DNA from 2 places in the Pectobacterium artocarpous genome. Region 1 is predicted to be linked to the other one. Evidence: predicted binding sites of a transcription regulator. Region 1 holds the regulator's gene; the other holds the start of a gene.

Region 1 (5,914 bases):
TTTTTAGCATCATCCCAACAGTTTGGACTCGGCAGAGCCGTAACGCTATACTTCCCTTTTGTTGCACTTTATTAACGAGGACACTATGCGTTTACTTCACACTATGCTGCGTGTTGGCGATTTACAACGTTCTATCGATTTCTATACTCAGGTTCTAGGCATGCGCGTGCTGCGTACCAGTGAGAATACCGAATACAAATACACGCTGGCTTTCGTCGGTTATACCGAAGAAAGTGAAGGTGCGGTTATCGAACTGACCTACAACTGGGGTGTCGACAGCTATGATCTGGGCAACGCCTATGGTCATATCGCATTGGGCGTTGACGATGTTGCCGCAACCTGTGAGCGTATCCGTAAAGCGGGGGGCAATGTCACGCGTGAAGCCGGCCCGGTCAAAGGCGGCACAACCGTCATCGCGTTCATTGAAGATCCAGACGGCTATAAAATTGAATTGATCGAAAATGTCCACGCGGGTAACGGCATCGGCCACTGATATATCTCGCATGCTACAGGTGCTGCATCGGCACCTGTTCTCCCCCCTCTTCTTCTACCACCTTCGGCGTTTGAACGGCAACAGCATGCTGCATCTCCAGTCAAAATTTGCAATAATGCGCGCTGCGTTTTGCTAACAATTAAGAGACAAATGGCTGATAAAAGTGATCTGAATGCCCTGAGCGGCCGTTTTCGTGGGTTTTACCCGGTAGTGATTGATGTTGAAACCGCCGGATTTAATGCGAAAACCGATGCCTTGCTAGAGGTTGCGGCGGTAACATTAAAAATGGATCAAGACGGTTGGTTGAAGCCAGATGAAACGCTACATTTTCATGTTGAACCATTCGAAGGTGCTATCCTCGAACCCGCTGCGCTGGCGTTTAACGGCATTGACCCTACCAATCCGCTACGCGGTGCCGTGAGCGAATATGATGCGCTGCACGACATTTTCAAAGTCGTGCGCAAAGGGATCAAAGAGCAAAACTGCAACCGTGCCATTATCGTGGCGCATAATGCTACATTCGACCATAGTTTCATGATGGCGGCAGCGGAGCGCTGTAGCCTGAAACGCAACCCGTTTCATCCTTTCGCCACCTTCGATACCGCGGCACTCAGCGGGCTGGTGTTAGGACAAACCGTCCTTGCTAAGGCCTGTATTACCGCGGGTATTGCATTTGACTCCAGCCAGGCACATTCCGCACTGTATGACACCAACCAAACGGCCTTGTTGTTCTGTGAGTTGGTTAATCGCTGGAAACGTCTGGGCGGGTGGCCGATTGCGCAGGAAGAACATGTGCTGGAAGACGCGTCAGTTGAAGACTGAAAAGACGGGAAAATCAGAGATAAAAGAACGGGTGCCATAAGGCACCCGCTGGAAGGATTTACGCTCGCATGGTAATGACATGTGGCATCGTCATTACATCAAAAGAACGCATCACTCTTGATCGGCCTGCTGCGCTTTGTACTTGTCGGCCGTTTCTTTGATCAGCGGTTGCAGTTCACCACGCTGGAACATTTCAACTACGATATCACAACCGCCAATCAGCTCGCCGTCAACCCACAACTGCGGGAATGTCGGCCAATTCGCATATTTCGGCAGCTCAGCGCGAATATCCGGATTCTGTAAAATATCAACATACGCAAAACGCTCGCCGCATGCAGACAACGCCTGAACCGTCTGTGCGGAAAAACCACAGCTTGGCAATTTAGGGGAGCCTTTCATGTACAGCAGAATCGGGTTTTCAGCAATTTGGCGCTGAATTTTTTCAATTGTCGGTGTCGTCATCTTCTTGCTTCCTTAAACCTATAGGATGGCTAACGTCCAAAACGCTAGCCATGAGCCGCCGTCAGAGGTACTACGACAGCGACATTGACTCAGTGATATTGTACCGATGCCACCAGCCACAAAAAAACGCCATTTTTTGTAGGGGTATTTTCCCTGCACGTTATTCGCCATTGATGAAATCAACGCCAGAACGCGTTGATAAATCAATCGAAAAAACAACTATTAATGTTTTTTCACTATTCTGTATGAATAAAGCGGCCATGCCCACTTTTTTATGCCGCCGTTTTCAGGAATACTGTGCGGATTGAGCGAGTTAAGGATTATGTTCGGTTACTTTTATCATGCGCTTGTTTATTACTCTTTTTATATTATTTTTCAGCAATCTATCCCTGAACGTCGTTCAGGCTGCGCCGCATACCCCACATTCTGCGCTAAAGAAAAGCACCGTTGAAGAAACCAATAAGAAAAGCCGTCAAACAAAGGGTAATGCGAAATCACCGACACCAATCAAAAGCAAAAAACCAGAACCTACCGCTGCCATTACGAAAACCACCCCCCGCAGCGCGAACAAATCAACAGAAAAAAAGCTGTCACGGACGCAAAGCAGCACACCCGCACTAGTGAAAAAAAACCTCAAAAAGCTGAAGCCTGAAAAACAGAAGCAGACAACCGCACAGGTCAGAGTCAAAACCGGGCTGAAGAAGACGGCGCTTAAGACAAAAGCGGAGAAAGATCCGGCCCCTAGAGAAAAAGGCATGGCGCTGAGTGCGGCGCATAAAAAGCGTTATCAGCATGCCAAAACGACAGCAATGAATAAGTTGATGAGCCAGATAGGCAAGCCTTACCACTGGGGTGGCTCATCTCCCTTTACCGGATTCGACTGTAGCGGACTGGTCTATTATGCGTACAAAGATGTCGTTAAGATCCAGATTCCACGTACCGCTAACGAAATGTATCATCTGCATGATGCCGCTCCGATTAAAAAGAGCGAGCTGGAAAGCGGCGATTTGGTCTTCTTCCGTATCAATAATCGCGGCGCAGCCGATCACGTCGGGGTTTATCTGGGAGAAGGGAAGTTTATCCAGTCGCCGCGTACAGGTTCAGATATTCGTATCAGCAAGTTGAGTGAAGATTATTGGCAGGAGCACTACGTTGGCGCGCGTCGCGTGGTAACACCACAGACGATTCGTTGAGAAACAGATTACATAAATCGATTCAGACACATTTTATGCAATATAAACGTGTCTGATATACCAAAACCACACAGAAGCATCGTTCGGTTAGTTCAGCACCGCAACAAAACTGAACACAATGATCATCGCCAGTGCGCCAACCGTTGTCAGCAAAGACATCTTTAGATCTGTATTCATAAACCACTCCTTATTAACGAACAAATTTTACCTGAAAGAGGAAACCGCCCTTTACAGCGAACCCATTCAGGCGCTTAAATCCACAAACAATAGGGTTATTACGATTCTTTCATAATTTCAGTGAAAAATCTCGGACGAATGCATCACTAATAGTATAAATTAGCCCTTTCACTTTCATGATAAATCGGACACAATCCGCTGTTTATGAAAGCGCTGCGTATCGGTCGAAAAACGTCAAGCCTGATCCCTTCGGTATAACATTCGGCATTCTCCTTCTGAAATCCTGTTTTTTAGCTTAGAAGAAGAACTTTAAACGCAGGCAAACGATTAACAATATACTTACGTCTGTAACAGGTAAGTTCAGGAGTCATTTTTAGATGGCAACGATTAAAGATGTGGCAAAACGTGCTGGCGTTTCCACCACAACCGTATCGCACGTGATCAATAAAACACGTTTCGTCGCCGAAGAGACTAAGGCAGCCGTCAGGGCGGCAATCAAAGAATTACACTATTCGCCCAGCGCCGTCGCCCGCAGCCTCAAAGTTAATCACACTAAATCAATCGGTTTGCTGGCCACATCCAGCGAAGCCCCCTATTTCGCCGAGATCATCGAAGCCGTCGAAAACAGCTGCTATGCCAAAGGCTACACGCTGGTGCTGTGTAATTCGCATAACGACATCGGTAAGCAGCGCGCTTATCTCTCCATGCTGGCGCAAAAACGCGTGGACGGTCTCCTGGTGATGTGCGCCGAATATCCACCAGAGCTGTTGGCGATGCTGGAAGATTACCGCAGCATTCCGATGGTCGTGATGGACTGGGGACAGATACACAGCGATTTTACCGATACGATTATCGATAACGCCTTTGAAGGCGGTTATATGGCAGGCCGCTACCTGATCGAACGCGGTCATCGGGATATCGGTGCCATCCCCGGCATTCAGGAACGCAACACCGGCAGCGGGCGCTACCTCGGCTTTTTAAAAGCCTTGAAGGAAGCAGACATTACTGTACGCGAAGAGTGGGTGGTTCAGGGCGATTTCGAGCCGGAATCCGGTTATAAAGCCATGCATCAGATTCTCGCGCAGAAACAGCGACCAACGGCCGTATTCTGCGGCGGCGATATCATGGCGATGGGCGCTATCTGTGCGGCAGACGAACTGGGTCTACGCGTGCCGCAGGATATTTCGGTGATCGGTTATGACAACGTGCGCCACGCGCGTTTCTTTACGCCGGCGCTGACCACCATTCATCAGCCCAAAGAGCGACTAGGTCAATCCGCCTTCGCGATGTTGCTGGATCGTATTACCAGTAAGCGGGAAGATGCGCACGTCATTGAAGTCCATCCGACGTTAATTGAGCGACGCTCTGTGGCAGACGGCCCTTACCTCGACTATCGCCGCTAAACGCGGCGACACGATACAGACAACTTTCTTATTCCAGCCAGTTCTCCTTTATGCTTCAGCCAATTTTCTTGTATGCTGGCTGAAGTCGTTCTAAATTAAATACCGCGTTTCATTTTCTCTGGTGACAACCGATACGTCGGCTGCGATAAGTGCTGTCCAGGTATGTTTTACGATACTTTTACACGTGAAAAGTTAAGGAGACATGATGGGTTTACCTTATACAGAAGAATGGGATAACGATATCGCTCCCTGGTTCCACATCGTGCAGGACATGTTGGATGCAGCGGATATCACCATAAACGGCCCTCGCCCTTTTGACATCCACGTAACCCATCCCGGCTTTTTTAAACGTATTCTGCGTGAAGGAGCGCTGGGATTGGGAGAAAGTTACATGGACGGATGGTGGGAATGTGAACGACTTGATATGTTTTCCCATCGCGTCCTGCGTGCGGGGCTGGAGGCGAAACTGCCCCGCCGTCTGCACGATCTTACGCGAGTAGCCCTTTCTCGTGTCATGAATCCGCAATCCCGCAGACGCGCTCAGATTGTTGGCAAAGCGCATTACGATTTAGGCAATGACCTCTTTACCCTGATACTGGATCCTTACATGCAATACTCCTGTGCTTACTGGAAACAAGCACAGACGCTGGAACAGGCACAGGAAGATAAACTCGCCATGATTTGCGAAAAGCTTCAGTTAAAATCGGGAATGACGTTGCTGGATATTGGCTGCGGCTGGGGAGGACTTGCAGAATTCGCAGCTCGCCACTACGGTGTGTCGGTTTATGGTGTCACCATTTCCAGAGAGCAGCAGATGCTGGCACAACAGCGTTGTCAGAATCTGAATGTCACGATTGATCTACAGGATTACCGCGATCTCGATCGGCAATTCGACCGCGTGGTGTCGGTAGGCATGTTTGAACACGTCGGGCCACGCAACTATGATCGCTATTTTCGCGTCGTACGGCGTAACCTAAAGCCTAACGGGCTGTTTCTGCTGCATACCATCGGAGCCAATAAGACCGATCCACATGTCGATCCCTGGATTCATAAATACATCTTCCCCAACGGCTGCATTCCCTCTATACAACATATTGCACAGGCAAGTGAGCCTTATCTGGTGATGGAGGACTGGCACAATTTCGGGGCCGATTACGATCGTACATTAATGGCGTGGCATACGCGCTTTCAGCAAAGTTGGCCACAGCTTTCCACTCACTATCCTGCCCGCTTCCGCCGGATGTTCAGCTACTACCTTAACCTCTGTGCCGGTGCCTTCAGAGCAAGAACGCTCCAACTCTGGCAAGTGTTGTTCAGCCTGGAGGGAATCGAAGGGGGAATACGCGTCTCACGCTGACAGAAAA
Region 2 (5,914 bases), on a different contig from region 1:
TGGTATCTGCGCTTGCGCGGCAAGCTATTCATGATGCTCAGCCGCAATGCGCTACGAGCGGCGGATCAGTTTGAAATACCGCCGAACCGGCTGATTGAGCTGGGGATACAGGTCGAGATTTAAGCGATCCCTCTATATTCTCTATCGTTAACACACTGCAGCGACTCGTTGTTTGTTATTAGGGAAACACGGGGATGAGGTTCCCGACACCTCGCCCTGTGGTCGACCGTGTATCTCGATCTTACCCCAATGTAATGTCTAACAGCCTTTACCAATTCACTGACACAACCAGCCCGCCTTCGGGTTGGTTGGTGAACGTGACCCGCATGTGGTGCAGTTTGGCAATATTGTTGACGATGGAAATCCCCAGACCACTGCCGGATTTTTCCTGCCCCGGTGGGCGATAAAAACGCTCTCCGATTCTTGTCAGTGCTTCCTCGCTGATGCCCGGTCCGTTATCAGCCACCTTAAAGCCGCGTTCCGTTAGTGTCAGACTTACCGTCCCGCCTTCATGGCTGTAGCGAATGGCGTTATCCAGCAGATTACGTACCAGCAGAGTCAGCAACAGCGCATGGCCCTGTCGGATAATCGGGGCGTCCGGTAAATCCAGCGTCAGTTCGATCCCTGCGGTTTGCGCCGTAGGGTAATGCGCAATCACCGCCTGTTGCAGTAAGTCATTAAACTGAACGGGCTGCATCCCTTCGGGGGATGCGTCGGCATCCAGTCGCGACAGCGTCAGGAGTTGATCCACCAGCCGTGTGGCCCGCTCGATCCCTTTGTCCAGATTGACCAGTGCATGGCAGCGCATGGCTTCATCGTCATGCGCCAACTGCGCGACTTCGGTTTGAACTTTTAATGCTGCTAACGGGCTACGCAATTCGTGAGCAGCATCAGAGGTAAAACGACGTTCTCGAACCAGCATGTCGCTGATACGGGAAAACAGGTGGTTCAGTGCGTTAACCAGCGGGCGAACTTCTTGTGGAATGTACTGCGTCGCCAGCGGTGTACTTTCGTCAGGGGAACGTTGCTGAAGCTCGGCGGTTATACGTTTTAGCGGCGAGAGTTCACGCGTCACCAGCCAGAATAGTAGCGCTAGCATGATCGGCAGGGCGAATAACCAGGGCATCAGGTTGGTTTTTACAATATCCAGCGTCATGTCCTGACGGTATTCCCATTCTTGCCCAACCGCAATCGCGTAGCGATTATCCGCCGTGGTTAGCCAGACGATGCGCCAGTCCTCGTCATCATCGCGTAATTTGCCATCGGTGAAGCCGTTGCGCTGATAGTCAAAAATGAAATCTTTGCCGTTCTCGCCGTCGTTCAGCACCATTTTCCCGTCGCGGGTAAAAATAGCGAAGGCCAGCGCATCATCTTCCTGTTTACCGCGGTTCTTATGCACCAAACTCTTGGTTTTGGGTAGAGAAACCGGTTGGATTTGCAACTCATCGGGATTCATGGTGGCCAGACGTTTGGCAAACAGCATTTGCTGGGTATCAAATAGCTCATTGATGTTATGGCGCGTTTGATACCACGCCAGCAGACTGGCTACGCCCCAGCAAATCAGCGTCAGCAGCGAAAAACCGGTAATCAGGCGTAAGCGCAGGCTGAGTAGGTTCATGGTGCATCTCCCAGAATATAGCCAACGCCATGCACGGTACGGATAAACCCGCTGCCCAGCTTTTTGCGCAGGTGGTGGATGTGCACTTCTACTGCATTGCTGGAGACATCATCGTCCCACCCGTAGAGCTTTTCTTCCAACTGGGCGCGCGTGAGCACACGGTTCGGGTTGAGTAAAAACAGTTCCAGCAGCGCCAGTTCACGGGATTTTAGTATCAACGGCTCATTGTTAAGCGTGACGGTCCGTGAGCCCGATTCAAGGGAAACCGCACCGTGCGTTAATGTGGGCTGGAGTTGGCCGTGACGGCGGCGAATTAGCGCCTGAAGACGAGCGGCAACTTCCGCCAGTGCAAAGGGCTTACATAAATAATCATCGGCACCCTGCTGGAGCCCTTCCACACGCTGTTCCAGCGCATCCCGAGCGGTCAGAATCAGCACCGGTTCGTCATGCCCAGCCTGACGCCACTGGCGCAGGATATCCATTCCGTCCATACCCGGCAGGCTGAGATCGAGCACAACCACATCATAGGGCGCGGCTTTCAAGGCAGCGGCGCCCGCTTTGCCTTCCGTAAACCAGTCAATATTAAAACCCAGTTTGATTAAGCCTGCTTTCAGGCCATCGCCAATCAGGCGATCGTCTTCGATTAACAATATTCTCATGGCTGCCTCACAGGGAATGTGTCGCTGTCGCGTTTGCGCCTTTTCCGGTTTTATACGAAATCGGGGGGCTGCGTGTACAGGACAAATCGCTGAAATCGGGCGATTTCGGCAATATAAAAAAATAAAAATGCAGACGCTGATTCCTTAAGATTCTGTTAAGAACGGTTTGTTTTAATCCTTCCCGAAGACCGATTACTCCCGCAGGTTGACTGCGAAATCGTTGACTGTGAAACGACAGACAAGATAAGGAAGGTAAATATGAAAAAAGCAGCTGCGTTACTTGCCATTACCGCTCTGGTTTCTGCTCCGGTATTTGCCGCACAAAGCGGCGGTGGTTTCGTCAACCCTGAAACGCCAGCGGTTGGCACACATAAAGGGGGGTTCATCGATCCACAGAATTCCCTCACGACGGTAGATAAGGCTAAAGATCTGCGTGACGACAGTTGGGTTACGCTGAGCGGCAATATTGAAAAACGAATCGGTGATGAGAACTATCTGTTCCGCGATTCGACAGGCACGATGGAAGTCGAGATCGATCACAAGCGCTGGAATGGCCAGATGATTTCACCCACCGATAAAGTGGAAATTCAGGGGGAACTGGATAAAGACTTCAATTCCGTCGAACTGGATGTGAAGCAGATTCGTAAACTCTAAATCGTTATCCTCAATTCCCTATTGGCGGGCTTTTGCCCGCCATTTCTCTCTCTTCTATAAACGCCTCTTGTTCTCTTTATTTTTTTGTTAGCGAAACGTTTCGATACTGATCACACTTTTTTTATCTCTTCGTTGCCTTTCCCTCTTCTTTTCCTAGAATGTCACCAGCGAAACGTTTCGCTGGTGGGGTGAGAAGATGAAAAAAGCAGCACTATTGAACGCAGATATTTCTTCCGTGATTGCTCGGCTGGGCCATACCGATAGCCTTGCTATTGGTGATGCGGGTTTACCGATTCCTGAAACGACGACGCGTATCGATCTGGCGTTGACGCATAACGTGCCGACGTTTTTGCAGGTGGTGAGTGTGATCACCAGTGAAATGCAGGTTGAGGCCGCTATTCTGGCGGAAGAGATCATTGAGAAGAACCCCGCAGTCCATGACGCATTACTCGATCAATTGAAGCAACTTGAACAACGCCAGGGAAACTCAATTGCATTGCACTATGTCAGCCATGAAGAATTCAAAACCCAAAGCGGCAAAAGCCGGGCCATCATTCGCAGCGGAGAGTGCTCTCCGTATGCCAATGTCATCCTGTGTGCTGGCGTAACGTTCTGAGGTATCCATGCAACCTTTACTGCAACTGCAAGGCATCACGAAATCTTTTCCTGGCGTTAAAGCGCTGTCCGGTGCGGCGCTCAACGTCTATCCGGGGAAAGTGATGGCGCTGGTGGGCGAGAACGGTGCGGGCAAGTCCACCATGATGAAAGTCCTGACCGGGATCTACCGTAAAGATGCCGGTAGCATTCATTTTCTGGGGCAGGAGGTGAATTTCAACGGGCCGAAAGCGTCCCAGGAAGCAGGTATCGGTATCATCCATCAGGAACTTAACCTGATTCCCCAGCTCACGATTGCTGAGAATATCTTTCTCGGACGTGAATTTACCAACCGCTTTGGCAGCCTCGACTGGAATAAGATGTATGCGGAAGCCGACAAGCTGCTGAAGCGCCTTAATCTGCGCTACGACAGCCACCGTATGGTCGGGGATTTATCGATTGGCGATCAGCAAATGGTGGAAATTGCCAAGGTGCTGAGCTTTGAATCGAAAGTCATCATCATGGATGAACCCACTGATGCTCTGACGGATACCGAAACGGCTTCGCTATTCAGCGTGATTAACGAGCTGCAATCCCAGGGATGCGGCATTGTCTATATTTCCCACCGCCTGAAAGAAATCTTTGAAATCTGCGACGACATTACTGTCTTGCGCGATGGTCAGTTTATTGGCGAGCGCCCAGTCAGTGACTTACAGGAAGATACGCTGATTGAAATGATGGTGGGCCGCAAGTTGGAAGATCAGTATCCGCGTTCGAGTAAAGCGCCGGGAGCGGTCCGCCTTAAGGTACAAAACCTGTCCGGTCCGGGGGTCGACAGCGTCAATTTTACGGTGCGAAAAGGTGAAATCCTCGGCGTGGCGGGGCTGATGGGCGCGGGTCGTACCGAGTTGATGAAGATCCTCTACGGTGCTCTACCGCGTACTGGCGGTAATGTGACGCTGGATGGCCGCGACGTCGTGACCCGTAAACCGCAGGACGGTTTGGCGAACGGTATCGTTTACATTTCGGAAGACCGTAAGCGTGATGGCCTGGTGTTGGGCATGTCGGTAAAAGAAAACATGTCGTTAACGGCATTGCGCTATTTCAGCCATGCAGGCGGTCGTCTCAAGCACGCTGAAGAGCAATTAACGGTCGCTGACTTTATTCGCCTGTTCAACGTTAAAACGCCGTCAATGGAGCAGCCAATCGGCCTGCTTTCCGGCGGTAATCAGCAGAAAGTGGCGATTGCTCGCGGCCTGATGACGCGCCCCAACGTATTGATCCTCGATGAACCGACGCGTGGCGTCGATGTCGGGGCGAAGAAAGAAATTTATCAGTTAATCAACCAATTCAAAGAAGAAGGGCTGAGCATCATTTTGGTGTCATCCGAAATGCCCGAAGTATTGGGAATGAGCGATCGCATCATTGTGATGCATGAAGGGCGCTTGAGCGGTGATTTCCCGATTGAACAAGCAACCCAGGAAGTACTGATGGCTGCGGCCGTTGGTAAGCAATACGGCGCAAAGCAGGAGTAAGTCAGACATGAGTTCTCAATCTATCACGGCAAAACGCTGGTTCAGCAAAGAGTGGTTACTGGAGCAGAAATCGCTGATTGCGCTCCTAATCCTTATTGCGATTGTTTCCGCCATGAGCCCTAACTTTTTCACTCTGAACAACCTGTTCAATATTCTTCAGCAGACGTCAGTGAACGCTATCATGGCGGTTGGCATGACGCTGGTAATTCTGACCTCGGGCATCGATTTGTCGGTAGGCTCGCTGCTGGCGCTGACCGGTGCTGTCGCGGCTTCCATCGTCGGGCTTGAGGTCAACGCTCTGGTGGCGGTATTTGGCGCATTGGCGCTGGGGGCGCTGATAGGTGCAGGCACAGGGATTATTGTTTCCAAAGGTAAAGTGCAAGCGTTTATCGCTACGCTGGTCATGATGCTGTTGCTGCGCGGCGTGACGATGGTCTATACCAACGGCAGCCCGATTAATACCGGCTTTTCGGATGTAGCAGATGCGTTTGGCTGGTTTGGTATCGGCCGCCCACTGGGGATTCCGACACCAATCTGGATCATGGCTATCGTGTTCGCGGCGGCCTGGTACATGCTGCACCATACTCGCCTGGGACGCTATATCTATGCGTTAGGCGGCAACGAATCCGCCACCCGTTTGTCCGGTATCAGCGTTGATAAAATCAAGATCATTGTCTACTCCCTCTGTGGGCTGCTGTCTGCCTTGGCGGGAATCATCGAAGTCGCACGTTTGTCCTCTGCACAGCCTACTGCGGGGACTGGATATGAGCTGGATGCTATCGCGGCTGTAGTATTGGGCGGCACCAGTCTGGCTGGAGGCAAAGGGCGTATCGTTGGCACGTTGATCGGCGCAC

What was found. Region 1 encodes PurR, which represses purine synthesis genes. Its sites were predicted from a motif close to CANGCAAACGTTTGCNTG; they were not measured.
Region 2: rbsD (D-ribose pyranase) is a predicted target of PurR. The motif match lies at 3,097-3,114, and genes of this name have one in related genera.

What each region holds. Positions count from the first base shown of each region.
Region 1 covers NZ_JBJXVK010000001.1:56,938-62,851, reverse strand. The annotation lists gene gloA (lactoylglutathione lyase) at 86-493, shown strand; gene rnt (ribonuclease T) at 644-1,315, shown strand; gene ACKQAD_RS00275 (Grx4 family monothiol glutaredoxin) at 1,427-1,777, opposite strand; gene ACKQAD_RS00270 (C40 family peptidase) at 2,119-2,970, shown strand; gene cydH (cytochrome bd-I oxidase subunit CydH) at 3,058-3,147, opposite strand; gene purR (HTH-type transcriptional repressor PurR) at 3,525-4,550, shown strand; gene cfa (cyclopropane fatty acyl phospholipid synthase) at 4,756-5,907, shown strand.
Region 2 covers NZ_JBJXVK010000012.1:114,466-120,379, forward strand. The annotation lists gene kup (low affinity potassium transporter Kup) at 1-123, shown strand, start outside; gene qseC (quorum sensing histidine kinase QseC) at 269-1,618, opposite strand; gene qseB (quorum sensing response regulator transcription factor QseB) at 1,615-2,277, opposite strand; gene ACKQAD_RS09925 (YgiW/YdeI family stress tolerance OB fold protein) at 2,536-2,931, shown strand; gene rbsD (D-ribose pyranase) at 3,128-3,547, shown strand; gene rbsA (ribose ABC transporter ATP-binding protein RbsA) at 3,555-5,060, shown strand; gene rbsC (ribose ABC transporter permease) at 5,068-5,914, shown strand, end outside.